Regions from separate parts of the Azospirillum sp. A26 genome, predicted to be linked through region 3. Evidence: predicted binding sites of a transcription regulator. Region 3 holds the regulator's gene; each other region holds the start of a gene.
What was found. Region 3 encodes PhoB, which activates phosphate uptake and scavenging genes when phosphate is short. Its sites were predicted from a motif close to TNTCATAAAACTGTCA; they were not measured.
Positions count from the first base shown of each region.

Region 1: ABNQ39_RS07705 (Na/Pi cotransporter family protein) is a predicted target of PhoB. The motif match lies at 2,387-2,402, and genes of this name have one in related genera.
Region 2: ABNQ39_RS01470 (HesB/IscA family protein) is a predicted target of PhoB. The motif match lies at 2,958-2,973, and genes of this name have one in related genera.
Region 4: ABNQ39_RS04795 (RNA degradosome polyphosphate kinase) is a predicted target of PhoB. The motif match lies at 2,298-2,313, and genes of this name have one in related genera.

Region 1 covers NZ_CP170472.1:1,510,907-1,517,998, forward strand. The annotation lists gene ABNQ39_RS07690 (50S ribosomal protein L25/general stress protein Ctc) at 1-452, shown strand, start outside; gene pth (aminoacyl-tRNA hydrolase) at 548-1,120, shown strand; gene ychF (redox-regulated ATPase YchF) at 1,235-2,335, shown strand; gene ABNQ39_RS07705 (Na/Pi cotransporter family protein) at 2,485-4,155, shown strand; gene ABNQ39_RS07710 (EAL domain-containing protein) at 4,363-5,250, shown strand; gene ABNQ39_RS07715 (NUDIX hydrolase) at 5,204-5,671, opposite strand; gene ABNQ39_RS07720 (LysR family transcriptional regulator) at 5,793-6,746, shown strand; gene ABNQ39_RS07725 (MFS transporter) at 6,869-7,092, shown strand, end outside.
Region 2 covers NZ_CP170472.1:194,432-201,523, forward strand. The annotation lists gene nifV (homocitrate synthase) at 1-19, opposite strand, end outside; gene nifS (cysteine desulfurase NifS) at 153-1,382, opposite strand; gene nifU (Fe-S cluster assembly protein NifU) at 1,398-2,321, opposite strand; gene ABNQ39_RS01470 (HesB/IscA family protein) at 2,392-2,787, opposite strand; gene ABNQ39_RS01475 (hypothetical protein) at 3,098-3,610, shown strand; gene ABNQ39_RS01480 (alkene reductase) at 3,788-4,918, opposite strand; gene ABNQ39_RS01485 (TetR/AcrR family transcriptional regulator) at 5,084-5,746, shown strand; gene rarD (EamA family transporter RarD) at 5,767-6,693, opposite strand; gene grxD (Grx4 family monothiol glutaredoxin) at 6,884-7,092, opposite strand, start outside.
Region 3 covers NZ_CP170472.1:2,492,506-2,499,597, reverse strand. The annotation lists gene ABNQ39_RS12600 (ABC transporter permease) at 1-796, shown strand, start outside; gene ABNQ39_RS12595 (Bax inhibitor-1/YccA family protein) at 943-1,668, shown strand; gene ABNQ39_RS12590 (SAM hydrolase/SAM-dependent halogenase family protein) at 1,775-2,503, opposite strand; gene phoB (phosphate regulon transcriptional regulator PhoB) at 2,590-3,294, opposite strand; gene pstB (phosphate ABC transporter ATP-binding protein PstB) at 3,409-4,155, opposite strand; gene pstA (phosphate ABC transporter permease PstA) at 4,245-5,561, opposite strand; gene pstC (phosphate ABC transporter permease subunit PstC) at 5,554-6,936, opposite strand; gene ABNQ39_RS12565 (PstS family phosphate ABC transporter substrate-binding protein) at 6,963-7,092, opposite strand, start outside.
Region 4 covers NZ_CP170472.1:897,132-904,223, reverse strand. The annotation lists gene ABNQ39_RS04805 (CYTH and CHAD domain-containing protein) at 1-1,613, opposite strand, end outside; gene ABNQ39_RS04800 (SixA phosphatase family protein) at 1,698-2,216, opposite strand; gene ABNQ39_RS04795 (RNA degradosome polyphosphate kinase) at 2,412-4,559, shown strand; gene ABNQ39_RS04790 (Ppx/GppA phosphatase family protein) at 4,583-6,166, shown strand; gene ABNQ39_RS04785 (SDR family oxidoreductase) at 6,237-7,001, opposite strand.

The sequences.
Region 1 (7,092 bases), 980 kb from region 3:
AGTTCACCCGCGTCCTGCATCAGCCGGGCTTCTTCACGCACCTGTTCGAGGTCACCGTCGACGGCGCTGCCCATCGCGTCCTGCCGCGCGACGTGCAGTTCCACCCGGTGACCGATGTCCCGCTGCATGTCGACTTCCTGCGCGTTTCGTCCGACACCCGCATCAACGTGCAGGTTCCGGTCGAGTTCGCCGACCAGGACAAGTCGGCCGGCCTGAAGCGCGGCGGTGTGCTGAACATCGTCCGTCACGAGCTGGAGCTGAGCTGCCCGGCCGACAGCATCCCCGAGCACATCACCATCTCGTGCGAAGGCTTCGATGTCGGCGACTCGATCCACATCTCCTCGGTCAAGCTGCCGGAGGGTGTGACCTCGACGATCACCGACCGCGATTTCACCATCGCGACCATCGTTGCGCCGTCGGGCCTGAAGTCGGAAGAGGGCGCCGCTGCCTGATCGGGAGCGTCCGTTCTTCGAAGATGGTTACGGTGGGGGGCTTCGGCCCCCCACTTCGTTTGTGGAGCCTGATTTCCGGATAAAGGGTGAGGGACATGCTGCTACTGGTCGGATTGGGCAACCCCGGCAACGAGTATGCCCGCAACCGCCACAACATCGGCTTCATGGCGGTGGAGACCATCGCCCAGCGCCACCGCTTCACCCCGTGGAAGAAGCGGTTCCAGGGCCAGACCGCCGAAGGCACCGTCGCCGGCGACAAGGTGCTGGCGCTGGAGCCCGCCACCTTCATGAACCTGTCCGGCCAGTCGGTGGTGGCCGCCCTCCAGTTCTATAAGCTGAAGCCCGAGAACGTCGTCGTCATCCATGACGAGCTGGACCTGCCCCCCGGCAAAATCCGAGTGAAGAAGGGCGGCGGCCATGGCGGCCACAACGGCCTGCGCTCCATCGACGCGCATATCGGCAAGGACTACTGGCGCGTCCGGCTCGGCATCGGCCACCCCGGCAACAAGGATCTGGTCAGCGGCTATGTGCTGCACGACTTCGCCAAGGCCGACCAGGGCTGGATCGACCCGCTGCTGGACGCCGTCTCCGACAATCTGCCGCTGATCGTGGATGGGCAGCCAGAGCTGTTCATGAACAAGGTGACGGTGGCGACCCAAGGCAAATAAGTCCCTGCCGGGCCTTGCCGGTTCTGGCATTCCCCCACTTCGCGTTTGCGCTTTGGTCCCCATCGTAGGATAAAGCGCGTCAATTCCAGAATTTCCGACGGCGAGCACCCAACCATGGGCTTCAATTGCGGCATCGTCGGCCTGCCGAACGTCGGCAAGTCGACCCTTTTCAACGCCCTGACCGCCACCCAGGCGGCCGAGGCGGCGAATTTCCCCTTCTGCACCAAGGAGCCGAACGTCGGCCGCGTCAGCGTGCCCGACCCGCGGCAGGACAAGCTGGCGGAGATCGCCAAGTCGCAGAAGGTCGTCCCGACCCAGCTGGAGTTCGTGGACATCGCCGGCCTGATCCGCGGGGCGTCGAAGGGTGAAGGGCTGGGCAACCAGTTCCTCGCCAACATCCGCGAGGTGGACGCCATCGTCCATGTGCTGCGCTGCTTCGAGGACGACGACATCACCCATGTCGAGGGCAATGTCGATCCGCTGCGCGATGCCGAGGTGGTCGAAACCGAGCTGATGCTCGCCGACATGGAAAGCCTTGAGCGCCAGCTGACCAGCCTGCAGAAAAAGGCCAAGGGCGGCGACAAGGACAGCAAGATCAAGGCCGACCTGATGGAGCGCGCCCTGAAGGTGCTGCAGGACGGCAAGCCCGCCCGCGTGGTCGAGGTGTCGGACGACGAGCGGTCGGTGTTCAAGCAGTTCATGCTGCTGACCGACAAGCCGGTCCTCTATGTCTGCAACGTCGAAGAGGCGTCGGCCGCGACCGGCAACAGCTTCTCGGCCAAGGTCGCCGAAAAGGCCAAGGCCGAGAACGCCGAGGTCGTGGTGATCTCGGCCGCCATCGAGTCCGAGGTCGCCCAGCTGTCCGACCCGGCCGAGAAGGCCGAGTTCCTTGAGTCGATGGGGCTGGAGGAAACCGGTCTGAACAAGCTGATCCGAGCCGGCTTCAAGCTGCTGGACCTGATCACCTTCTTCACCGTCGGCCCGAAGGAGACGCGGGCCTGGACCGTGCGCCGCAACGCCAAGGCGCCCGAGGCCGCCGGCGTCATCCACACCGACTTCGAGCGCGGCTTCATCCGCGCCGAGACCATCGACTACACCAGCTTCGTCACGCTGGGTGGCGAGCAGGGGGCGAAGGACGCCGGCAAGATGCGCCAGGAAGGCAAGGAATATGTCGTCCAGGACGGCGACATATTCCACTTCCGCTTCAACGTCTGAGTCATGCCGACCGGGGGAACGGGAGCTTAATCGCTCCCCTTCCCCCTACGCTGTCACCCAACTGTCATATTGTCGCAACAATCCGCGCACCCTACCCTTCAGTTAGGGGTGCCGCCTGACCGCATCCCCGATCCGACAAAGGGGGTGCGATGCAGGCGACACGGGTGCTGCTGGAACTCGCCGGAAATGTCGTGCTGCTCCTGTGGGGGCTGCACATGGTGCAGAGCGGGCTGACCCGCGCGCTGGGCGGCGACCTGCGCCGCATCCTCGGGGCCGGGCTGCGCAACCGCTGGACCGCCTTCCTGTCCGGCATGGGCATCACCATGCTGCTGCAAAGCAGCACCGCCACCGGCCTGATGGCGACCGGCTTCACCGCCACCGGGCTGGTGTCGCTGATGCCGGCGCTGGCGGTGATGCTGGGTGCCAATGTCGGCTCCACCCTGATCGTCCAGATCCTCGCCTTCGACGTCGCCCATGTGGCGCCGGTCCTGCTGCTGGGCGGTTTCATCGCCTTCCGCCGTGGGGCGCGGACGCGCAGCCGCGACCTGGGCCGCGTCGCCATCGGGCTCGGCCTGATGCTGCTGTCGCTGCACCTGCTGCTGGCGACCATCGCCCCGGCGGAGAATGCACCGATGCTGCGGCGGATGCTGGCGATGCTGACCGCCGATCCGGTGGTGGCGGTGATGCTGGCGGCACTGCTGTCCTGGGCCGCCCATTCCAGCGTCGCCGCCATCTTGCTGATCGCCTCGCTGGCTGGCGGCGGGGTGATCGGGCCGGAAGCCGCAATCGCCATGGTCGCCGGCGCCAATCTGGGCAGCGCCGTCAATCCGGTGATCGAGGGGCCGGGCGGCGACGGCCGCAACCCGGCGGCCCGGCGGCTGCCGGTCGGCAACCTGATCAACCGCCTCGTCGGCTGCCTGATTGTCGTGCCGCTGCTGGGGCCGATCACCGCCGGCCTGCAAACGGTGTCGCCGGATGCCACGCGGCTCGCCGCCAACTTCCACCTCGCCTTCAACCTGGCGATGGCGGGGCTGTTCATCGGCCCGCTGCCCTGGTTCGCGCGAGCACTGACGCGGATGTTCCCGGAGCGGGTGGCGGTCGCCGACCCGGCGATGCCGCTCTATCTCGACCGCAGCGCGCTGCGCATCCCCCATCTTGCCATCGCCAATGCCTCGCGCGAGGCGTTGCGCATGGCCGACACGGTGGATGGCATGCTGCGCGGTGCCTTGGACGTGCTCCAGACCGACGACCGCAAGCGGGTGCAGGAAATCCGCCGGATGGACGATGTGCTGGACCGGCTGCACGAGGCGATCAAAGGCTATCTCACCCAGATCAATGTCGAGGATCTGGACGAAAGCGACGCCAGCCGGATGTCGGACGTGCTGACCTTCACCATCAACCTCGAGCATGTCGGCGACATCGTCGATTGCAATCTGATGGAGACGGCCTCGAAGAAAATCCGACGCAAGCTGCGCTTCTCCACCGAGGGGGCCGGCGAGATCGCCGGCATGCTGGAACGGCTGAGCGAAACCCAGCGGCTGGCCGCCGCCGTCTTCGTGTCGCGCGATGTCCGCTCGGCCCGCGCGCTGATCCATGAAAAGGAGGTGATCCGCGATCTGGAGACCAGCGCCACCGAGGCGCATTTCGCCCGCCTGCGCGCCGGCCGCAAGGAAAGCGTGGAGACCAGCGCCCTCCACCTCGACATCCTGCGCGACCTGCGGCGGATCAACGCCCATCTGGTTGCCGCTGCCTATCCAGTCCTCGATCAATCGGGTGAGCTGCTGCCCAGTCGTCTCAAACGGGGAGCAGCTCGGGCGTAAGCGTTCACGTCCCATAGGGGAGCTGTGCCGCTTCGGCTTCGACCTTTTCTTGTCACCGGCGCAGCAACGTTAACACTTTCGTAACCATATAAAATTCGTCAAGCTCTTTCGCGACATGGTTAACAAACCCCTCCTGTGGTTGTTATGGCAGCGACCCCCAACGGGGTTTTGAAGAGCCAAGGAATGGTTGTCGAGAGGGAGCGGACGGTGGCGAACACGCACGCGACGTCGAACGGACCCGCGAACGGACCCGGCACACAGGGGATATCCGACGCCGGATTCGCCGCGCGGGTGCGCGACGCCATCGACCGGCAGGAGTTGTCCCTAGTCTTCCAGCCCCAGGCCGATGTCGTCACCAACCGCCTGACCGGGTTCGAGGCTTTGTCGCGCTGGCGCCTGTCCGACGGCACCATGCTGCCCCCCGATGTCTTCGTGCCGATGGCCGAGCAGGGGGAGGCGATCCACCTGCTCGGCGAATGGACCCTGCGGACGGCCTGTGTCGCGGCGACCGGCTGGCTTCGCGCCGGCTATCCCGACATTCCGGTGTCGGTCAACCTGTCTGCGCGGCAGCTCGACGATCCGGGGCTGGTGCTGAAGGTGCTGGGCATCCTGGCGGAGACCGGCCTGCCCGCCGCCAACCTGAAGCTGGAGTTGACCGAAACCAGCATGTTCAGCCAGACGGCCGAGGCGCGGGAGGCGCTGCTGCGGTTGCGGGGCGCCGGAATCAGGCTGGTGCTGGACGATTTCGGCACCGGCTGGTCCTCGCTGGCGACCCTGCGCCGGGTGCCGGTGGAGGCGCTGAAGATCGACAAGCAGTTCGTCCAGGCGATGGTGGAGGACCGTGATGCCGCCGCCATCGTCCAGGCGGTGGTGGCGCTGGCCCACGCGCTGGAGCTGGGCGTGGTGGCGGAGGGGGTGGAGACGCCGGAACAGCGGCTCTACCTGCAAGCCTACCGCTGCGATGTCTTGCAGGGCTATTGGCTGTCGCGCCCGCTGACCGCCGACGGGGTGGACGATTTCCTTGCCGAGCGCAGCGCGATCCTGCCGCCTATCGGGTTGGGAGGCTCTGCCGCTGGGCCGCAGACATCAGGATGACCCGGCGGGTTTCGTCCCACTCCGTCAGTTCCCCGGCCTCATCGGCGGTCGCCCAGCAGGCCTCCAGCGCATCGTCGGCGCAGAGCGGTTCGCCCTCTGCACTCTCCGCCGCCACCTCGACAAGTGTGTAATGGTAGTGGACGCGCCCCTCGGCATCGGGGGTGATGGCGTCCACCACGGTGACGATCCCGGTCGGCACGACCTCCAGCCCGGTCTCCTCCCGCACTTCGCGCACCGCGGTCTCGAACACCGTCTCGCCGACCGACTGGGCTCCGCCCGGCAGGCTCCACTGCCCCATCCGCGGCGCCTTGCCCCGCCGGATCAGCAGCACCTTGTCGCCGCGCCAGACGACGGCCCCGACGCCAACCCAGGGGCGGTCGGGATATTCGCGGCTGGAACGGTCGGGCGGAGTGGCGGACATGAACGGCTCCCTATCGATGTCTTGACCCGAGGGTAGCGCGGTCCGACACTGGTACACCAGTCGCGAAGACGCAGTGCCGCGTCCTGCCGGTGTACACCCCACCCGACCGTATGGCCGCCCCATGAAGCTCAACGAGATCCGCACCTTCATCGCCGTTGCCGATGCGCAGTCGGTGCAGGAGGCCGGCAACCGGCTGGGGCTGACGCAGTCCGCCGTGTCGCGGCTGATCCAGCGGCTGGAGGCGGAGCTTGGCGTCGTGCTGTTCGACCGGCAGACCAAGCCGCTGGCCCTGACCCGCGACGGCGAACTGGCGCTGGCCCATGCAAGGCGCATCCTGGCGGCGGCCAGCGACTTCGCCGACGCGTTCGCCGGGTCGGCCGAACCGCGCGGGCTGCTGCGGCTCGGCATGGCCCATGTGCTGACCGCTCTGGCCACTGGACGGCCGCTGGACGAGTTGCGCGCCGGCTTCCCCGGCCTGACCCTGCGGCTGCATTCGGATTGGAGCAACCCGCTGATCGAGCAGGTCCGCGCCGGCACGCTGGACGGCGCGGTGATCCTGCTGTGCGAGGGGCAGATGCCCCCCGACGACCTGCCGGTCCGCCGGATCGGCACAGAACCGGTCAACGTCATCGCCTCTCCCGATGACGCATCCAGCGATCTCGCCGCCATGAACCGGCGCGGCTGGGTGCTGCAACCGAACGGCTGCCGCTACCGCGAGGCGCTGCAGCAGGCGCTGGCGCCGCTCGGCTTGCAGCCGAACGTGACGGTGGAGGCCTACGACCAGAGCCTGCTGGTGTCGCTGGTGACCCGCGGCGTCGGCTTCGGCTTGGCACCGATGGGGCTGATCGCACCGATCCCCGATGCGACGGCGGTGCGCCCGCTCGACCTTCCCAACTTCCGGATGTCGGTGACGATCTGGCTGATCCAGTCGCGGACGGCCGGACGCATCGCCCCGGTCTTCGACCGATTGGAGGAGGCGCTTCGGCAGGAACTGGCGGCTGGACGCCTGCCCGGGTGCACAGCGGCCAAGCACGCGATGGACGAGCATCCCCTCCTGCATTCCGCTGCGGAATGACCCGATTGCCGATTATGAATTTGCCGAACTGTTGAGGCCCGCCTATCGTCGCAGGCAGAGCAGTTCCATAACACCGGCGCGCGGCGATACCCCGCAGCGGCGCCCGGATCCGGGAGGATGCCTTGACCACCGTTACCCCTGCACCGGCGCCCTCCTGGAGGACGCCCGCACTCGTCGTTGTCTGCGGCTGCCTGATCTCGATGCTGGCCTTCGGACCGCGCTCCAGCATGGGCCTGTTCATCGGCCCGCTTTCGGAAACCCGCGGCTGGGGCCGCGACGTCTTCGCGCTGGCGATGGCGATCCAGAACATCCTGTGGGGTGCCGGCGGCCCCTTCGCCGGGGCGCT
Region 2 (7,092 bases), 650 kb from region 3:
TGGCGAAGGTGATGGGCATGGGGGCACCTCGCGCGCGGGGAAGACCTGTCCCCTTTGAAAAGTGTCGCAGGCCGGGCCGGGGACCCGCCCCGACGGGGTGTCGTCGGGCGGGGTGCCGGGACGGGCCACCGACCCGGCCTGCGATTCCGGTGTTAGGAATAAACGGGTGCGAACTCTTTGGGCTTGCCGGCCTCCTGCTGCCAGTAGGGCGACAGGCTGCGCAGCTTGGCGATGATGCCCGGCACCACGGCGATGACGTGGTCGATCTCGGCGTCGGTGGTGTCGCGCGACAGCGAGAAGCGGGTGGCGCCGTGCGCGGCCGTGTAGGGCACGCCCATGGCACGCATGACGTGGCTCGGCTCCAGCGACCCCGAGGTGCAGGCCGATCCGGAGGAGGCGGCGATGCCCTGCTCGTTCAGCAGCAGCAGAATGGCCTCGCCCTCGATGAACTCGAAGGCGATGTTGCAGGTGTTGGGCAGCCGGTGGTCCGGGTTGCCGGTGACGAAGCAGGCCGGCACCGCGGCCAGGATCGCCTGTTCCAGCCGGTCGCGCTGCGCCTTCACCCGCGTGTTCTCCTCGCCCATGTGGGTGAGGGCGAGGTGGGCGGCGGCGCCTAGGCCGACGATGGCCGGCGCGTTCTCGGTGCCGGCGCGGCGCGAGCGTTCCTGGTGGCCGCCGCGCAGCATCGGACGGAAGCGCAGGCCGCGCTTGACGTACAGCGCGCCGATGCCCTTGGGGGCGTGCAGCTTGTGGCCGGACAGCGACAGCATGTCGACGGCGCTGTCGGCGAGCTTCATCGGGATTTTGCCGACCGCCTGGACGGCGTCGGTGTGGAAGACGGCGCCGACCGCCTTGGCCATTTGCGCCAGCTCCTCGATCGGGAAGATCGTCCCGGTCTCGTTGTTGGCCCACATGATCGACACGATGGCGACCTGATCCGACAGGGCCGCCCGGTAGGCGTCGATGTCGAGGTTGCCCTTGTTGTCCACCGGGATGCGGTGGATCTTGTAGTCGCGCTTCTTCTCCAGATAGTCGCAGAGCGCCAGCACCGCGGGGTGCTCGACCACGCTGGTGACGATCTCGCGCTTCTTCGGATAGGCCTCGATGATCGACAGGATCGCGGTGTTGTCGCTTTCCGTGCCGCCCGAGGTGAAGATGATCTCGCTGTCATGCGCCGCGCCCAGCAGGGCCTGGACCTGCTTGCGCGCCCATTCGATCTTGCCGCCGACCGCGGCGCCGAAGGCGTGCATCGAAGACGGGTTGCCGAAATGTTCGGTGAAGAGCGGCAGCATTTCCGCCAGCACGTCGGGATCGACGCGGGTGGTGGCGTTGTTGTCGAGATAGACGCCCCGGTTGGGAATGGTCACGTTCGGAATGGTCATCGCCGGTTCCTCCCCTTAGCCCGCATGGGCTGGAATGAGGGACGCGGGCTTGACCCGCACGAACTCGCCGAGCGCCTCGACCAGCTTCATCTGCACGCCCATCATGGTGCCCGCCGACTGCGAACAGCCGGAGCAGGCGCCGGTCAGCCGGACGTAGATGTCCTTGCCGTCGATGTCGACCAGTTCCACGTCGCCGCCGTCGCGCTGGATTTGCGGACGCATCTCCTCGATCGCACCCATGATCGCCTGCATTCGCTGCACGTTGGTCAGCTTGGGTGCGGCGGCCGGTTCCGGCTTGGCCGGCAGCGGCTTGATGGCGTCGAGGCCGACGGTGCCGGGGGTGTGCTTGGCGGCGGGTTTCAGCGCGCCGGTCTTGGCCATCACCGCTTCCAGCACCTCTTCGATCTTCTCGTGGCAGGTCTGGCAGGAGCCGCCTGCCTTGGTGTAGTGGGTGACCTCCTCCAGCGAGGTCAGGCCGTTGACGGTCACCGCGCGCTCGATCATGGCGGCGTCGATGCCGAAGCACTTGCAGATCAGCTCGCCTTCCTCGTGGTCGTCGACCCACTCCTCGCCCTTGTAGTTGGCGATGGCGGCGCGCAGGGCCTCGGCGCCCATGACGGAGCAGTGCATCTTCTCCGGCGGCAGGCCGCCGAGATACTCGGCGATGTCGCGGTTGGTCAGCGTCAGCGCCTCGTCCACCGTCTTGCCGATGATCATCTCGGTCAGTGCCGAGGAGGACGCGATGGCCGATCCGCAGCCGAAGGTCTGGAACTTTGCGTCAAGGATGATCTGGGTGTCGGGATCGACCTTCAGCATCAGACGCAGCGCGTCGCCGCAGGTGATGGAGCCGACCTCGCCGACCGCGTTGGCGCTGTCCAGGACACCGGAGTTCTTCGGGTTGAAGAAGTGTTCCTTGACCTTGTCGGTGTAGTTCCACATGTCGCTGCTGCCTTTCCGTGGGGGCGCGCCTAGGGGAAGAGCTGTCTTGGAAGAGCTGTCCGGGGGACGTTCAGTGGGTCGAGTAGGGAGCGGACGATCCGCAGCCCGACGACGACGTCGAGCAGGAGCCCCCGCCGCCTTCACCGGCCGAGAAGGACTTGCCGCAGCCGCAGCTGCTCGTCGCGTTCGGGTTGTCGAACTTGAAGCCAGAGCCCTCGATGCCCTCGACGAAATCGACCACCACGCCGCTGAGGAAGGGCTGGCTGTTGGCATCGACGAAAATGGTGACGGGGCCGAAGCTGAGCACCGTGTCGTCGTCGCCGGCCGTCGCCTCCAGCCCCATCTGGTATTTCAGGCCGGCGCAGCCGCCGTCGGTCACCGCGATCCGCAAGCCGGCGGCCGTACCGCCGGACTTCGCCAGGACCTGCTCCAGGGTGGAAACCGCCGCATCCGTCAGAGTCACCATGTCCCGCCTCCTCAAGCCGCGTTGCCGGGGTGCCGGCCAATCTGACGAGACATAAGCAAGGGGTGTGCCAGAAACACATATCATTGATTTAAAAGGATTGTTTGGTCAGGTCGGCGTGGCGAAAGTCCGACAATGTTTCGCCTGCCAACGGTTTTGTCGGGTTTGGCGCGTGTCGGATTCGTGACAGCCGCGACACTTCGCCGCACAAAAATAATGTGGTCTTTCCCGGTGTCCCCACGCGTACCATGGGGGCGTCGTCGGTGCGTCGGATGGTTGATTGCAGCAGCGGAAAATACAGGTGAGGGAAGCGATGAGCGACGAACCGATCGAACTCCGGATGTCGAACGGCCGCATGGCCTTCGGCGACGTACCCGAACAGATCGATGAGCTTTTGCAGGAGGCGGTGAAGGCCCGCGACGTGCCCGACGCCTGCGAGGCGTTGCTGTGGGAGGCCCACCGCAAGGGACCGCGGGTGCTGCCGGTCTTCTACGCGCTCTACAAATTCTACTTCAACCGCAAGAAGCTGGGGGAGGCGGAGCGGGTGGCCCGCATCGGGCTGGATGCCGCAGCTCTCCAGGGTGGCTTTCCGGCCGACTGGTCGCAGCTGACCGCCGGTTCCACCGACTGGACGGCGGCCGGACCGGCGCGCTTCTTCCTGTTCACCATGAAGGCGCTGGCCTTCATAGAACTGCGCCGCCACAACCGCGACAAGGCGCTGGCGATCCTCACCAAGATGGCGGAGATCGACCCGGTCGATCAGGTCGGCTACGGCACCATCGCGGCACTTGCCCGCGGGTTGGAGGGAGAGGGCGGGGCGGCGTGAGCGCCCCAGCCCGATAAGGCGGCCCCACAAAAAAAGCCCCCGGCCCAGGGGGGAACCGGGCCGGGGGCAGGGGGGATTTGCGTCTCACGACGCGCTCACGACGCGCTCTCTCACGTCGAGAGGAATTGCGGCCCCGATTGGGGATTCCAGGGGGCGGAATTCGGGGCCGCAAACCTGTCAGGCGGCGATGGATTCCAGCGCCGGGTAATCGGTGTAACCCTTGGCGTCGCCGCCGTAATAGGTGGTGCGGTCCGGTTCGGCCAGCGAGGCGCCGGCACGGAAACGCACCGGCAGGTCCGGGTTGGAGATGAAGGCCTCGCCGAAGCTGACCGCATCGGCCTCGCCGTTGGCGAGCGCTGCGTCGGCGTCACCGCGGCTGTAGCCGCCATTCAGGATGAACGGACCCTTGTAGGCGGCGCGCAGGGTCGACGCCACGTGCGGCGCGCCCTCCGGCGGGGCCATATGGTGGCCGGGCTTGCCCTCGATCACATGCAGATAGGCGAGATTGAAGGGGTTCAGCGCCTTGGTGATCGCCAGGAAGTGCGGCAGCGGGTCGCTGTCCTTCATGTCGTTGAACACGCCGGTCGGCGACAGGCGGACGCCGATGCGGTCGGCGCCGACGGCATGGGCCGTCGCCTCCAGGATCTCCAGCAGGAAGCGGCAGCGGTTCTCCACCGTTCCGCCATACTGGTCGGTGCGGGTGTTGGTGCGGTCGCGCAGGAACTGGTCGATCAGATAACCGTTGGCTGCGTGGATCTCGACGCCGTCCAGGCCGGCATCGAAGACGGCGCGCTTGGCGGCATCGGCGAAATGCCGGACCAGAGCGGGAATCTCGGCGGTTTCAAGGGCGCGCGGAACCGGGAAGGGCTCCATGCCGGCGCCGGTGTAGAGCTGGCCCTTCGCCGCGATGGCCGAAGGGGCGACCGGGGCGGCACCGTTCGGCTGGAAGCGCGGGTGGGAAATCCGGCCGACATGCCAGAGCTGGGTGACGATTCGCCCGCCGGCCGTGTGCACGGCATCGGCCACCGCGCGCCATGCCAGGGTCTGGGCGTCGGTGTGGATGCCCGGCGTGTTGGGGTAACCCTGGGCGGTGTCGCAGACCTGCGTCGCCTCGGTGATGATCAGGCCGGCGGACGCGCGCTGCGCATAATATTCGGCGGTGAGCGCGGTCGGGCAGTTGCCGTCGCCGGCGCGGCTGCGGGTCATCGGCGCCATGACGACGCGGTTCGGCAGTTCGATTGCGCCGAGACGCAGCGGGGTGAACAGATCCGGAGTGGCGGTGCTGTGCGTGTTATTGCTGTGCGGCATGGCGGGAATACCCCCTGTTGGGCAATAGGCTTTTGGGGCGAGGTCTTGTATGTATGTGAGTACATACTTGAACCGACGGCCCCCGCTTGTCAAGTATGTATCTGCATACTTATTATGACGCTGCCCATCGTGAAGCGGATGGGGCGGACTGGAGAGGGACGGGTCTTGGACGCAAGCACTGACGCCGACGGCTGTTGCCCCGGAAACGGCACCGAGGGCGCCTGCGAGGGCGGGGCGCGCAAGCGCGACCGTGCCGCGACGGAAAGCGCGCTGCTCGACGCCGCCAAGGTGGTGTTCGCCGAGCGTGGCTTCGACGCGGCGACGACGCGCGAGATCTCCGGGCGGGCCGGGGTCAACGAACAGCTGATCCAGCGCTATTTCTCAGGGAAGAGCGGACTGCTGCTGGCGGTGGTGGAGCGCTATTGGCGCGAGGAAGCGGGCGGCTGCGACCTGCCGCCGCCGGACGACGATCTGGAAACCGACCTCGGCCGCTTCCTGCACGCGCAGCTGAAGCACAGCTGGAAATGCCGCGACTTCACCCGCGTCGTGCTGGCCCGCGCCCTGGTCGATCAGGCGGTGGCGGACGAGATGGCGCGCACCCTGTCGGAGAGCCGCATCCCCTGCCTGATGAAACGGCTGGAGGGCTATCGCGAGCGCGGCGCCATCGCCGCCGACGCCGACCTCGCCAATGTGGCGGCCGGCATCGCGACGCTCAGCTTCGGGCTCGGCTTCCTCGATCAGGTGGTGTTCGGCCGCGACGACGCCGGCATCTGTGCGATGGTCGGCACGCTGGCCCACACCATCGCCCATGGCCTGACGCCGCGCTGACGCCTATTCCGCGCCGATATCTACTCTGCGGCTGCTGCGGCGCGGGTGGTGGCGCGGTGGCTGTGCACCGCGTCGGCGGTGAAGACGGCCAGGGCCACCCAGATGCAGGCGAAGGTGATGGCGTGGTTGCTTGTGAAGGCCTCGCCATAGACCAGCACACCCAGCAGCAACTGCCCGGTCGGCCCGACATATTGCAGCAGACCGAGGGTGGTCATGGTCAGACGGCTCGCGCCGATCATGAACAGCACCAGCGGCACCGCCGTCATCGGTCCGGCCAGCACCAGCAGGGTGCTCTCCCCCCAGCCATGGCCGAAGGCGCCGTCGCTGCCCAGCCACAACAGGTAGCCCAGCGCCGCCGGCAGCAGCAGCGCGGTTTCCACCAGCAGGCCGATCACCGGATCGATCGCCGCCTTCTTGCGCACCAGGGCGTAGAAGCCGAAGGACAGCGCCAGCGACAGCGCGACCCAGGGTACGGCGCCATAGCTGACGACGAGGCTGCCGACGCCGGCCCCGGCGATGGCGACCGCCAGCATCCGGCCGCGGCTGAGCCGTTCGTTCAGGAACAGCACGCCCAGCAGCACATTGACCAGCGGGTTGATGAAATATCCCAAACTGGCCTCGACCAGCCGGCTGTTCACCACCGCCCAGATGAAGACGGTCCAGTTGACGGTGACCAGCAGGGTGGTGACCACCAGAATGCCCAGCCGGCGCCAGTTGCCGACCGCGGCGACGACGGCCGCCGGCCCGCGGGTCGCCAGCACGCCGATGCCGACCAGCACCACGGTCCACACCACGCGGTGGGCGACGATCTCCACCGCGCCGACATCGCCCAGGGACTTGAAGAAGACCGGATTGACCAGCCCCCAGATCAGGTAGGAGGCAAGCGCCGCGACGAACGCGGCGGTTGTGGAGGTCGGGGCCTGGGCGGGCGGCGGGGTCTGAGCCATACCGTCCGTTTAGCACATTGTTTGTGCAATCCGGCAGCGGGCCGCCGGGCATGGCCGGGCTGCGCGGCCGGCATCGCTGCACGTCATCCTGGTATCGGGCAACGAATGTTCCCAGCCTGGAAAAGGCGCCGGGCATGAAAAAGCCCCGCCGGAGCGGGGCTTTTCCGTTCTTACCGGACCGGCGATGCGGTCACGCGGCGGTGGCGACGCCCTTGTCGGCCATCAGCGTCTGCAGCTCGCCCGACTCGTACATCTCGCGGACGATGTCGCAGCCGCCGACCAGCTCGCCCTTGACGTAGAGCTGCGGGAAGGTCGGCCAGTTCGAGTATTCCTTCAGGCCCTGGCGCAGGCCCGGATCCTCCAGGATGTTGACGCCCTTGAACTTGACGCCGGTGTGGC
Region 3 (7,092 bases):
CCGCGGCATCACCTATTCGGCGACGCTGCCGAAACACTCAACCGTCACCGCCGGCAGCTGGTGGCCGACCGACTATGCCGGACCGCCGCTGATCTCCATCCACCAGAGCGTCGCCGAGGCTTTCGGCATCGGTCCCGGCGCCACCATGACCGTCAACATCCTGGGCCGCAGCTTCGAGGCGAAGGTCGCCAACGTGCGCTCCGCCGATTTCAGCAGCATGGCGATCAACTTCACCATGGTCTTCGCCCCCGGCACGCTGGAGGGGGCGCCGCAGACCTGGGTCGCCACCGTCCGCGCCACGCCCGACGCCGAAGCCCAGGTGCAGCGCGCCGTCCTGCAACGCTTCCCCAACATCACCATGGTGCGGGTGAAGGACGCGCTCGACACCGTGGCGGAGATGCTGGGCCACATCGGCACCGCGGTGCGCATCGTCGCCGGCATCACGCTGGCCGCCGGGACGCTGGTTCTGGCCGGGGCGGTCGCCGCCGGCCACCGCCGCCGGGTCTACGACGCGGTGGTGCTGAAGGTGCTGGGCGCCACGCGCGGCGACGTGCTGCGCGCCTTCCTGCTGGAATACGGGCTGCTGGGCCTGCTGACCGCGGTCATCGCCGGCATCATCGGCACGCTGACCGCCTGGGCGGTGCTGAAGTTCCTGATGCATTGGGAATGGAGCTTCCTGCCGTCGGCGGTCATAACCACCGCTTTGCTGAGCACGGCGATCACGCTGGCTTTCGGGTTCTATGGTACTTGGCGGGCTTTGGGCCAGCCTTCGGCGCCATTGCTTCGGAACGAGTGATTCCCGCGTCATGAAGCCGCAGGAAAAACGAAACGTGAAAGCTATTTCATCTGGAAAAACCGCTGCCGATTCCTATTGAACCGCCTGACGGACTCGCCAATATGTCCTGGCACGGGATCACCCTATTCCATCGAGGAAACCAAACCATGGCAGACCCGACCTATAACCGCTTCGCGACCGCAGGCCGCGCGACAGATCGGGGATACTTCGACGAAGGCCTGCGCCAGCACATGCTGCGCGTCTACAACTACATGGGTGCCGGCCTGATCCTGACGGGTCTGGTCGCGGCACTCGTGTCGTCCAGCCCGGCCATGATGGCCACCATCTTCGGCACGCCGCTGAAGTGGGTGGTGATGCTGGCTCCGCTCGCCTTCGTCATGGTGCTGTCCTTCGGCATCCAGCGCCTGTCCTTCGCATCGGCACAGATGATCTTCTGGGCCTATTGCGGCGCGATGGGCCTGTCGATGTCGGCCATCTTCCTGGTCTTCACCGGGGCGTCGATCGCGCTGACCTTCTTCGTCACCGCCGCGACCTTCCTGGCGATGAGCCTCTACGGCTACACCACGAAGGCCGACCTGTCGAAGATGGGCTCGTTCCTGATGATGGGCGTCATCGGTCTGGTGATCGCCGGCTTGGCGAACATCTTCTTCCAGTCGCCGGCCCTGCACTTCGCGATCTCCGCCATCGGCGTGCTGATCTTCACCGGCCTGACCGCCTATGACACCCAGGCGATCAAGGAAAGCTACGCCGAGGGCTACGATCACGAGAGCACCGGCAAGCTGGCCCTGATGGGCGCCCTGACGCTGTACCTGGACTTCATCAACCTGTTCCAGTTCCTGCTGCAGTTCCTGGGCCAGCGCAACAACGACTGAGCCTAAAGACATTCGACCCGAGACGCCTGATCGGACAAGCATCGGATCACGCGCCAGCCGCCCGGAAGCACCCGCTTCCGGGCGGTTTTCTTTTGTCCGGCTTTTCTCAGGACTCCACCGTCACCGGGTCGCCGACCGCCAGCCCCAGCACCCGGTCGGCCCGCCCGCGGTTGACGGCGATCTCCACCAGCCCGTTGGAGTTCTCGTACCACAGCGGCTCTCCCGGCCCGACGGCACCGAAGGTGCGGGCGCGGGCGATGCGGGCGCCACCGGCGGTCAGCACCGCATCGGCGGGCAGGGCGGAGGCCCGCAGGCCGGTCATGGCATTGCCGTAGACATCGACATAGACGATGCGCGGCAGTTCGTCCGGCCAGTCCGGACGGTCGATGGCGGCGGGATCGAGCGGGCTGCGCGCCACGGCATGCCCGGTGGCGAGGCAGGCGGCGACGGGGGCGAACAGGTCGCGGCCATGGAAGCTGGCGGACAGCCGGTCCGGGATCCAGTCGATTGTCCAGGCGTTTAGCGACGTTGTGCGGCGGGCGATCAACGCGAACAGGCCGTTGTCGGGACCGACGAACCAGCGCCCGTCGGCCTCCACCATCACCGGCCGCCTGTCGGTGCCGACGCCGGGATCGACGACAGAGAGAAAGACGCTGCCGGCCGGGAAGGCCGCAGCGTAGGCAGCCAGCAGATAAGCGGAAAGCTGCGGGTCGAAGGCGGGGGCGTCGGCGAACAGGTCGATGACCGGCACGGCCGGCGCCTGTTGCGCCAACACCGCCTTCATCTGGCCGGTGTAGGGACCGGAAAGCCCGAAATCGGTGAAGAGCAGGATCATGGGGGATATGGGGGAAGGCATGGGGGCCAGTCTCACCAATGCTGCGGTGGTTCTGCCCCCATCCTACCCCCATCCCAACCCTGGGCTCACACCGACTTGGTATCCAGCGCGTAGCCGGCCGACCGCACGGTGCGGATCAGGTCCAGCTCGTCCTCCTCATTCATCGCCTTGCGCAGGCGGCGGATGTGTACGTCGACCGTACGCGGCTCGACGTACACGTCATGGCCCCACACCAGATCGAGCAGCTGTTCGCGCGAGAACACCCGGCCGGCATGCTGCATGAAATGGCGCAGCAGGCGGAATTCGGTCGGGCCGAGGTGTACGTCCCGGCCGTTGCGGCGGACGCGGTGGGCGGCCAGATCCATCGTGACGTCGGCGAAGGTCAGCACCTCATCGGTCATGCCGGGCGACGCGCGGCGCAGCACGGCGCGCATGCGCGCCACCAGCTCGGTCGGGGAGAAGGGCTTGGTGATGTAGTCGTCGGCGCCGGAATTCAGGCCGCGCACCCGGTCGCCTTCCTCGCCGCGGGCAGTCAGCATGATGATCGGGATGTCGCGGGTCTTGGCGTTGCGGCGCAGCTGGCGGCAGACCTCCAGCCCGCTCATCAGCGGCAGCATCCAGTCGAGCAGGACGATGTGCGGCGTCTGCTCGCCGGCGGCCAGCAGGGCCTCCTCGCCGTCGCTGGCAGTGGCGACGCGGAAGCCTTCCTTTTCCAGGTTGTACTTCAGCAGCGTCAGGATGTCGGCCTCGTCCTCGACGATCAGGACGAGCGGCTTCAGGGCCGCGTTCATGGTGGCTCCGTTCACAGCGCGCGTCTCGACGTTAACCGGCATGGCACAGCCTTTTCAACAAAGGAGGGAAGAGGGGCGGGCATTGGGAAAGACAGGGGGCACACAGGGCGGATCTCAGCCATAGCGGCCGGTGATGTAGCCCTGGGTGCGCTCGTCGCGCGGGTTGGTGAAGATGTCCTCGGTGTCGTCGCACTCCACCATCTCGCCGAGATGGAAGAAGGCGGTGCGCTGCGACACGCGGGCGGCCTGCTGCATGTTGTGGGTGACGATGACGATGGTGTAGTTGGCCCGCAGCTCGTCGATCAGCTCCTCGATGTGGGCGGTCGCGATGGGGTCGAGCGCCGAGCAGGGCTCGTCCATCAGGATCACCTCGGGGCTGACGGCGATGGCGCGGGCGATGCACAGCCGCTGCTGCTGGCCGCCGGACAGGCTGGTGCCCGGTTCGCGCAGCCGGTCCTTCACCTCGCCCCACAGCCCGGCGCGCTTCAGCGAGGTCTGCACCACCTCGTCCAGCTCGTCGCGGCCGGAGGCCAGGCCGTGGATGCGCGGGCCGTAGGCGACATTGTCGTAGATCGACTTGGGGAAGGGGTTCGGCTTCTGGAACACCATGCCGACACGGGCGCGCAGCTGCACCGCATCGACCGCCTTGCCATAGACATCCTCGCCGTCGAGCGCGATCCGCCCGTCGACCCGGCAGCCCTCGATGGTGTCGTTCATCCGGTTCAGGCAGCGCAGGAAGGTCGACTTGCCGCAGCCGGACGGGCCGATCAGCGCCAGCACCCGGTTTTCCTGGATGTCGAGGTCGATGCCCTTCAACGCCTGCTTGGCCCCGTAGAACACCGTCACCCCGCGGGCGGTCATCTTGTTGGGCAGCGCGGCGCCCGCGTGTTGACCGGCACGGTCGCCGGCGCGGGGCCGCAGCTTCAGCGGGTTCTGAATGCTCATGACGCTCACCACCGTCTCTCGAAAATCTTGCGCAGGATCACGGCCGCGCCGTTCAGCAGGATCAGGACGCCGAGCAGGATCAGGATCGCCGCCGAGGTGCGCTCGGTGAAGGCCCGCTCCGGACTGTCGGCCCACATGTAGATCTGCACCGGAAGCACCGTGGCGCTGTCGGTCAGCCCATGGGGCACGTCGACGATGAAGGCGACCATGCCGATCATCAGCAGCGGCGCCGTCTCGCCCAGCGCACGGGCCATGCCGATGATGGTGCCGGTCAGGATGCCGGGCATCGCCAGCGGCAGCACATGGTGCAGCACCGTCTGCAAGGGCGAGGCGCCGACGCCCAGCGCCGCCTGACGGATCGACGGCGGCACCGCCTTCAGCGCGACGCGGGACGCGATGATGATGACCGGCAGCGTCATCAGCGCCATCACCAGCCCGCCGACCAGCGGGGCGGAGCGCGGCATGCCGAAGAATCCCAGGAACACCGCGAGGCCGAGCAGGCCGAAGATGATCGACGGCACCGCGGCGAGGTTGTTGATGTTCACCTCGATCAGGTCGGTCCAGCGGTTCTTCGGCGCGAATTCCTCCAGATAGACCGCGGCGGCGATGCCGGTCGGCACCGACAGCGCCATCGTCACCAGCAGGGTCAGCAGCGAGCCGGCGATGGCGCCGCCGATGCCGGCCTGTTCCGGCTCCCGGCTGTCGCCCGCCGTGAACAGGGTGGTGTTGAAGCCCTGCGCCAGCGCACCCGAGGCCAGCAGCGCGTCGGCGGCGGCGATCCTGGCGTCGCCGATCCCGCGCTCGCTCTCCGGCAGGTCGCGGCGGTAGGCGCCCTTCACCAGCTGGTCGATCTGGTCGTCGGCGCGGACCCAGATTGTCTGCGTCGTCCCGGCCAGCGCCGGGTTCTTCGCCACCATCGCCTCCAGCTCGTAGGGTGCGCCCGACGACAGCAGGTCGTTCAGCACGCGGCGGCCGGCACGGTCGGTCACCTGGGGGAACTGGGCGTAGAGCGCCCGGCGCAGCAGGGCGGTGTAGTTGCGGTCGGCGACCTCCGCCGGGTCGAGCGTCACCTCCAGCCGGATGCGGGCCTCCAGGAAGGCACTGGCGCCCTTCGTGACGATGGATCCCAGCAGCAGCACCAGCATCAGCGCCGCCAGCGCCACCGCGGCGGCGCCGGCCAGCCGGAAGCGGCGCTCCGCGGCATGGCGCGCGCGCAGGCGGCGGGCGAAGGCCTCGCTGCGCAGGCGCGACTTCGGTGGCGAGGAGGTAGGGGCGGAGGAGGGCGTCACGGCCGCCGCGTCCCGCTCGACGAGGTCAGTCATATTTTTCCCGATAGGTCCGGACCACCCGCAGGGCGACCATGTTGAGGCAGAGCGTGACGAGGAACAGCACGAGGCCGAGGCCGAAGGCCGACAGCGTCTTCGGGCTGTCGAACTCCTGGTCGCCGACCAGCAGCGTGGCGATCTGGGTGGTGACGGTGGTGACCGCCTGCAACGGGTTGGCGGTCAGGTTGGCGGTCAGGCCCGACGCCATGGTGACGATCATCGTCTCGCCGATGGCGCGGCTGACCGCCAGCATCACCGCGGCGACGATGCCCGGCAGCGCCGCCGGCAGGACCACCTGCCTGATGGTTTCCGACTTGGTGGCGCCGAGACCGTAGGAGCCGTCGCGCAAGCTCTGCGGCACCGCGTTGATGACGTCGTCCGACAGCGAGCTGACGAAGGGGATGATCATCACCCCCATGACGATGCCGGCGGCCAGCGCCGATTCCGAACTGACGTCCAGCCCCAGCGCCTCGCCGACCGAGCGCACGAAGGGCGCCATGGTCAGCGCGGCGAAGAAGCCGTAGACCACGGTCGGAATGCCGGCCAGGATCTCCAGCGCCGGTTTCAGCCAGGTGCGCACGCCGCGGCCGGCATATTCCGACATGTAGATCGCCGCCATCAGCCCGACCGGCACCGCCACTGCCATGGCGATCACCGTGATCAGCAGCGTGCCGGCGAACAGCGGGATCGCGCCGAAGGAGCCGCTGGATCCCACCTGATCGGCCCGCATCGCCATCTGCGGGCTCCAATGGGTGCCGAACAGGAAGTCGAGCGGCGAGACGACGGTGAAGAAGCGCAACGCCTCGAACAGCAGCGACAGCACGATGCCGACCGTGGTCAGGATGGCGACCAGCGAGCAGACGACCAGCGCCACCCGCACCACCCGCTCCACGGCCGGGCGGGCGCGCAGGTCCGGGCCGATGCGGTGGCGGCCCCAAGCCAGCCCGGCGACGGCGAGGCTGGCGCCGACCGCCAGCAGGCTCCAGCCGGCAAGATCGCGCAACGCGGCGTAGCGGCGCGCCGCCTCGACCACCAGCGGATCGGCTTCGCGCCCGGTCGAGATGCCGTGGGCGAGGTTGAGGATGTCGGCCTTCAGCAGGGCGACCGACTGGCCGTCGCCGGTGGTCAGCCGCTCCGGCAGGGCCGACAGCACCAGCTGCATGGCGAGCCAGCCTTCCGATGCCGTCCAGGCGATGAACAGCAGCAGCGCCGGCAGCCCGGCCCACAGCGCGACATAGACGCCGTGATAGGAGGGGACCGAATGCAGCTCCGCCACCCGCCCGCCGACGGACGCCGCGGCGCGCGACCGGCCGATCATGAAGCCGATCACGGTGAGCAGGGCCAGGATCAGGGCGAGGAGGGTCAGGTGCATGCGGGTTGCTCAGACAGGAGAGGTGTTCAGAACTGGAGCGGCGTCAGGTTGACCGCCTCGACGCGGGCGGTGTCGCGCAGCGCCTTCGGCTCCGGGATCAGGCCCTTGTCGACCAGATAGCCGTCGTCGCCCATCGCCCGTTCCGAGGTGTATTCG
Region 4 (7,092 bases), 1.4 Mb from region 3:
CAGAAGGGCGGAACGGCCCGGAACCGCTTCCACAGCTCAGGCAGTGCCTTGCGCCGCTTTTCGGATTGGCGCTCGATCCAGGCGGCCACCGCGCCGACCGTCTGCGGATCGGCGCCGGTCAGCGATGCGAGCATGCGGGCGCTGGTGACGGCGTCCTGATCGGCGTCCAGCGCCGCCTGCAACTGTTCCAGCGCCGCGAAGAAGGGCAGGGTGGCCGCCTCCGGGTAAAGTCCCCGGAAAAAATCGGCGGTGTAGCGCAGCGTGCGCAGCCGCCGGCGCAGCTTGTCGCGCCCCTTGGCATCCTCCGGCGGCTTCGCCGGCTTGCCGAGCTTCGCCATGCGTGCAGATAGCCAGCCGCCGGCAAGCGTGGTGACCGGCGCCGACAGCACGGCCCGCCGGTCGCCGTCCGCCTCCGACATCCAGCGGCCATGCTCCAGCCATCCGGCGAGACCGAGGACCGTGGTGGTGCAGCCGGGTGCCAGAATCGCCGCCATCGCTTCGCGTGCCGGACCGGCCCCGGCGGAGCGGGCCAGCGATTCCAGCCGCTCCAATGCCGTGCAGTCGATGCCCGGAGCCGCCTTCGGGTCGGCGAGGAGAGGAACGAGGACGCCGGACATCAGCACGTCCCAGCCGCGCGCCGGCCCCAGCCGCTTGGCGAGCCCCCGGCTTTCCTCGACCAGCCGGTCGGCTTCCGGCGCGGCGATCAGCGGAGCGAAGAGGCGGTGGGCGGTGCGCAGCCGGCGCAGCGCCACGCGCATGCGGTGCAGCCCCTCCACGTCGCCACCGGCCAGGGCGCAGGACTCGTTGGCCAGGAACTGGCGCAGCGCCTGACGCAGGATGTGGCGATAGGCCTCCGCCACCGTGGTCAGCGGCGACAGGCCGAGCGGTTCGGCTTCCGCCGGCCCCGGCGCCCTGCCGGTGACCATCCGCAGACCGGCCTCCGCCTTGCTTTCGGTGCCGATGCGCATGGGAATGGCGGATTGCAGCATCAGCGCCAGATCGAACAGGCTGGCGACCTTGCCGGCCTTCAGCTCCAGCTCCACTTCGCTGATCGGCAGGGAGTTGCCGCCGGCATAGACGCCGCCGTCATCGACGGCCAGCTCGACCGCGGTCAGCGGATCGGGGCGCAGCAGCAGGGTGGTGCGCCGGAAATCAGTGATGAACAGGCAATCCAGCGCATCGAGCGCGGCCGACGGCACCAGCCCGGCGACGCTCGGATCCGTCAACACGCCGACATCGACCGCCTCGCCGGCCACGACCCACTCCCATTCCCGCCGCACGGCAACGGCGGCGGAATCGCCGGGGCTGGCGCTGTTGACGGTCTTCAGGGTCTGGACGAAGCGGTCACCCTCCTGCCGCACCCGCAACGCCACCCCGTTGGCGGCGAGCTTGAAGTCGGGCGTGTCGAAATAGGCGGTTCGCAGCCTTTGGCTCACCGCCGGGCCGTCGGCAATCGCCAGCAGCCCCGGCAGCGCCGCCACCCGCGCCAGATCCGCCGTCGCCGCATGCAGCTTCAACTCCACCTCGCGGAACGTCGAGGCGGCCGGCTGCTGCGCGTCGGTGCCGGACTGCGGGCTGCTGGGCGGTGCCGTGGGTGGGCTGACGGGGGTCAAGGGTCGGCTTCCTCCCGAATCCGGCCGGGGACCGGCCTGGAGCGTATCAGGTGGATCCGTGGATACTCCAACCGCCGCCGCAGGTTAAGAGAGTTTACGCGGCTGCACAAAATCCGCTAGCCGGCCGGCGCCCATCTCCAGGTCGGCCCAATCCAGGGTCTCGAAGACCAGAACGGCGCAGGCGCCGGTCGGGAACTTGTCGGCCAGATCGTGGCGGAGGCCATGGTCGCCGCTGCCGGTCAGGGCGTTCGCCAGTTCGTGCAGGTCGGGATTGTGCGCCACCAGCATCAGGCCGGTTGCGGTATCGGGGGCGTCGCGCAGCCTTTCCAGCAGCGTGTGGGCGCCGCACAGATAGAGCCCGCGTTCATGCTCCACCGGCGGATAGGGCGTACCCATCGCCGTCATCACCCGCTTGCGCGTCTCCACGGCCCGCACGGCGGTTGAACAGAGCACAAGGTCGATGTGCGCGTGGTGCTTGGCCAGATAGGCACCGACCAGGGTGGCCGCCTTCTCTCCGCGGGCGTTCAATGGGCGGTCATGGTCGCCCAGCGACGGGTCGTCCCAGGAGGATTTGGCATGGCGCAGCAGGAACAGCGTCTTCATGGCGGAAATCGGCCGGCAGGGGAGAGGGGAGGCGGCGGGATCGGCGGGGCGGGAAGAGGTCGCAGTGTTTAACCAAATGGGAGTCCTGAAACCGTAACGCATATGGGATACTCTGTCTGCCCACCATATAACCGTCGTCGGCATGGTTCGAAGCCAAGCGCCGGCGTTCGGGATTTCACGATTTCAGAGGTCGACGTGACGCATCTCCAGGAACTCGATTCGGTCGGTATCGAGCCAAACGCCCCGGAACGCTTCATCAATCGGGAGCTTTCGTGGCTGGCCTTCAACCAGCGCGTCCTGGACGAGGCGGCAAATCCGAATCACCCGCTTCTGGAGCGGCTGCGCTTCCTGTCGATCTCCGCCAGCAACCTCGATGAATTCTACATGGTCCGCGTCGCCGGCCTGAAAGGGCAGGTGGCCGCCGGCGTGAAGACGCCCAGCCCTGAGAATCTGACGCCGGCCCAGCAGCTGGCCGCGGTGAAGCAGCGCATCGCCGCGCTGATGGAGAGCCAGCAGGCCACCTGGCGTTCGCTGAAAGGCGAACTGCGTGGCGCCGGCATCTCGGTGGTCGATCCTGCCGACCTCAGCGAAGGCGAACTTGACTGGCTGGAAGCCAAGTTCCTGGACGATATCTTCCCGATCCTGACGCCCATCGCCGTCGATCCGGCCCACCCTTTCCCGTTCCTGCCGAACCTCGGCTTCTCGCTGGCGCTCCAGCTGCACGACCCGGTCAAGGGCCGGCACATCGACGCGCTGGTGCCGCTGCCGACGCAGCTTGAGCGGTTCCTGCGCCTGCCGGGTTCGGACATCCGCTTCATCCAGTTGGAAAAGGTGGTGATGCAGTTCATCGACCGCTTGTTCCCTCCGTTCCAGGTCAAGGCGCACGGCGTCTTCCGCGTGCTGCGCGACAGCGAGATCGAAATCGAGGAAGAGGCGGAAGATCTGGTCCGCACCTTCGAAAGCGCGTTGAAGCGCCGCCGCCGCGGCAGCGTCATCCGGCTCGCCACCGACAGCGGCATGGCCGCCGACCTGCGCGAGTTCCTGCGGCATGAGCTGAACGTCGCGTCGGACGACGTCTTCATCCTCGACGGGCTGATCGGCCTGACCGACACCAAGCTGCTGATCGTCGACGAGCGGCCGGATCTGGTCTTCCGCCCCTTCAACGCCCGCTTCCCGGAGCGAATCCGCGATTTCGGCGGCGACTGCTTCGCGGCTATCCGCCACAAGGACATCGTCGTCCACCACCCGTACGAGTCCTTCGACGTGGTGGTGCAGTTCATCCGGCAGGCGGCGCGCGACCCGCAGGTGGTCGCCATCAAGCAGACGCTCTACCGCACCAGCAAGGACAGCCCGATCGTCGCCGCGCTGATCGAGGCGGCGGAGGCCGGCAAGTCGGTCACGGCTCTGGTCGAGTTGAAGGCCCGCTTCGACGAGGAGGCGAACATCCGCTGGGCGCGCGATCTGGAACGCGCCGGCGCCCAGGTGGTCTACGGCTTCGTCGATCTGAAGACCCACGCCAAGGTGTCGCTGGTGGTGCGGCGCGAAAAAAAGGCGCTGCGCAGCTACGTCCATTTCGGCACCGGCAACTACCACCCGATCACCGCGAAGGTCTACACCGACCTGTCCTTCTTCACCTGCGACCCGGCGCTGTGCCACGACGCCGCCGTCATGTTCAACTTCATGACCGGCTACGCCACGCCCAAGGTGCTGGAGAAGATCGCCATCGCGCCGATCACGCTGCGCCAGCGGCTGTCGGACCTGATCGAGGCGGAAATCGCCCATGCCGTCGCCGGCCGTCCAGCGTCGATCTGGGTGAAGCTGAACTCCCTGGTCGACCCGGTCATCATCGACAAGCTGTACAAAGCCTCGCAGGCCGGCGTGCAGATCGACATGATCATCCGCGGCATCTGCTGCCTGCGGCCGGGGGTCAAGGGGCTGTCGGAAAACATCCGGGTGCGCAGCATCGTCGGCCGCTTCCTGGAACATGGCCGCGTCATCTGCTTCGGCAACGGCCACCCCATGCCGAGCAATCAGGCCAAGATCTTCATCTCCTCCGCCGACTGGATGACCCGCAATCTGGACCGCCGCATCGAGACGCTGGTGCCCATCGAGAATCCGACGGTGCACGAGCAGGTGCTCGACCAGATCATGGTCGCCAACATGAAGGACGATGCAAGCACCTGGAAGCTGGGCCCCGATGGCGTGTACCATCGCATCAAGGCTGGCCCCGATGCGTTCAGTGCCCATAATTACTTCATGACCAACCCCAGCCTGTCCGGCCGGGGCAGCGCGCTCAGCAACAAGCGCACGCCGCCGCGGCTGATGCTGCACACGGTGTCCTGAGGGAGGGTGACGGGAGTGAGAGTATGAGCATGGAGAAACGCGCCGCCGCCAATTTCGGCGAGCTGGGGCAGGCGGGTGTCGGTGCTTTAGGCGTCGGCGCTTCAGGCGGTGCGACCGCCGGGGAGCGCGTCGGAGACCGGGTGGGCGTGATCGACATCGGGTCGAACTCCATACGTCTGGTCGTCTACGATGGGCTGACCCGCTCGCCGCTTGCGCTGTTCAACGAGAAGGTGCTGTGCGGCCTCGGGCGCGGCGTGGAGAAGGCCGGCGTGCTGAACCCCGACGGCGTCGCTCAGGGGCTGGCGGCGCTGGAGCGATTCGCGACGCTGGCCCAGGGCATGCGCGTCGGCCGGCTCGACGTGATCGCCACCGCCGCTGTGCGCGATGCCCGCGACGGCGCCGCCTTCGTCGATGCCATCCGACGCCGGGCCGGCCTGACCGTCCGCGTCATCAGCGGCGAGGAGGAAGCGCGGCTGTCGGCCATGGGCGTGCTGTCGGGCACTCCGGGCGCCGACGGTCTCGTCGGCGATCTCGGCGGTGGCAGCCTGGAGCTGGTGACGCTCGACCGTGGCGTGATCGGCAAGCAGGTGACTCTGCCGCTCGGCCCGCTGCGGCTGATGGAGGTCGGCTCGACCAAGGGCGGCCCGGCCAAGCTGATCGACCAGCATCTGGAATCGCTGCCCTGGCTGCCGGCGATGAAGGGACGTCCCTTCTACCCGGTCGGCGGCAGCTGGCGCGCCATCGCCAAGCTGCATATGGAACAGTCCGGCCATCCGCTGCACATCATCCATCACTATACCATCCCCTCCGCAGACGCGCGGGAGTTCACCGGCCTGATCGGCCGGCAGAGCCGCTCGTCGCTAGAGAAGATGGCGGGATCGCGCCGCCGGCTCGACACGCTGCCTCTCGCCGGGCTGGTGCTTGAACGGCTGCTGCGCATCGCCCAACCGTCGAAGCTGGTCTTCTCCGCCTATGGCTTGCGCGAAGGGCATCTCTATTCGCTGCTCTCGCCGGAGGGGCAGCGCGAGGATCCGCTGATGGCGTCGGCCACCGATTGGGCGCGGCGCTTCGTGCGGATGGGCGATCCGGCCCTGCTGATGTCCTGGACCGCCGGGCTTTTCGCCGGCGAAGACGACAATGCCATCCGGCTGCGCCATGCCGCCTGCCTGCTGAGCGATGTCGGCTGGGCCGACCATCCCGACTACCGGGCGGAGCATGCCTTCCTGCGCGTGCTGCGCTATCCGTTCCCGGCGCTGGACCATGACGAGCGCGCCTTCCTCGCGCTTAGCGCCCATGCCCGCTATGCCGGCACCATCGACATGCCGCTGACCGCACCGGTGCGGACACTGGTGAGCGAAGGGCAGGGCATGAAGGCGCTGGTTCTGGGGCTGGCCCTGCGCCTTGCCCACACGCTGTCGGGCGGCGCCACGGCCTTGCTGGAGCGCACGAGCCTGAAGGTCGGCGATGGCCGCATCGTGCTGACGCTGCCCGACGACGGCAGCGTCCCGTCCGGCGAAGCGGTCCAGCGCCGCATCGACGCACTGGCCAAGGCGATGAATCTCAAGGGTGATGTCGTCCAGCCGCTGCGGCCTCAGGCGGCCGAATAGGGCCGGAGGAATAGGGCAGGGCCGGACGCCGGTGAATGGCGTGCGGCCCTGCCCGTTCATATCGGGGCGATCACGTCCGTGTGATCGACACGCCGCCGTCCACCAGCAGCGCGGTTCCGGTGGTGAAGCTGGACGCGTCCGACGCCAGATAGAGCGCCGACTGCGCGATCTCCCGAGGCGTCGCAAGGCGTTTCAGGGCGTGAAGCCCCTGGACGAAGGCCAGCGCCTCCGGCGTGTTCGACACGGCCCGTCCCATCGGCGTATCGGTGCCGCCCGGCAGCAAGGCGTTGGCGCGGATGCCCTGCGGTCCGTATTCCGCCGCGATCACCTGCGTCAAACCGATCAATCCGGCCTTGCTGGCGGCATAGGCGGCCATTCCGGGAAAGCCGACGGTGTGGCCGACGAAGGTCGAGGTGAAGATCAGCGATCCGCCGCCGCGGGAAAGCATCGCCGGAATCTGGTGCTTGGCGGCATGGAAGGCGCTGGTGAGGTTGGTATCGATCACCTCGTGCCACATCTCCGCCGTCATATCGGGAAGTGGAACCTGCGCGCCGGTGGTGCCGGCATTGTTGAAGGCGACGTCAAGTCCGCCGAACCGGCGCATGGCGGTTTCGACGGCGACGCGTGCGACCTCGGCATCCGCGACGGTGCCGGCCACGGCGACGGCATCGCCGCCTTTGCTCCGAATCTCGTCCGCCAGCCGTTCCAGTTCGTCACGCCTCCGGGCCACCAGAACGAGTTGCGCGCCATGCGCGGCGAACAGCAGCGCGGCCTCGCGCCCGATCCCGGAACTGGCACCCGTGACGATTGCAATCTTTCCGTCCAGCTGTTTCATTGCCATTCTCCCATGCGATGAACGGCTCGAAAGTCGCGAAACCGGTCCGGTTCGGGCTATCCGATTCTTGCTTTCGAATTCGCAAGGCCGA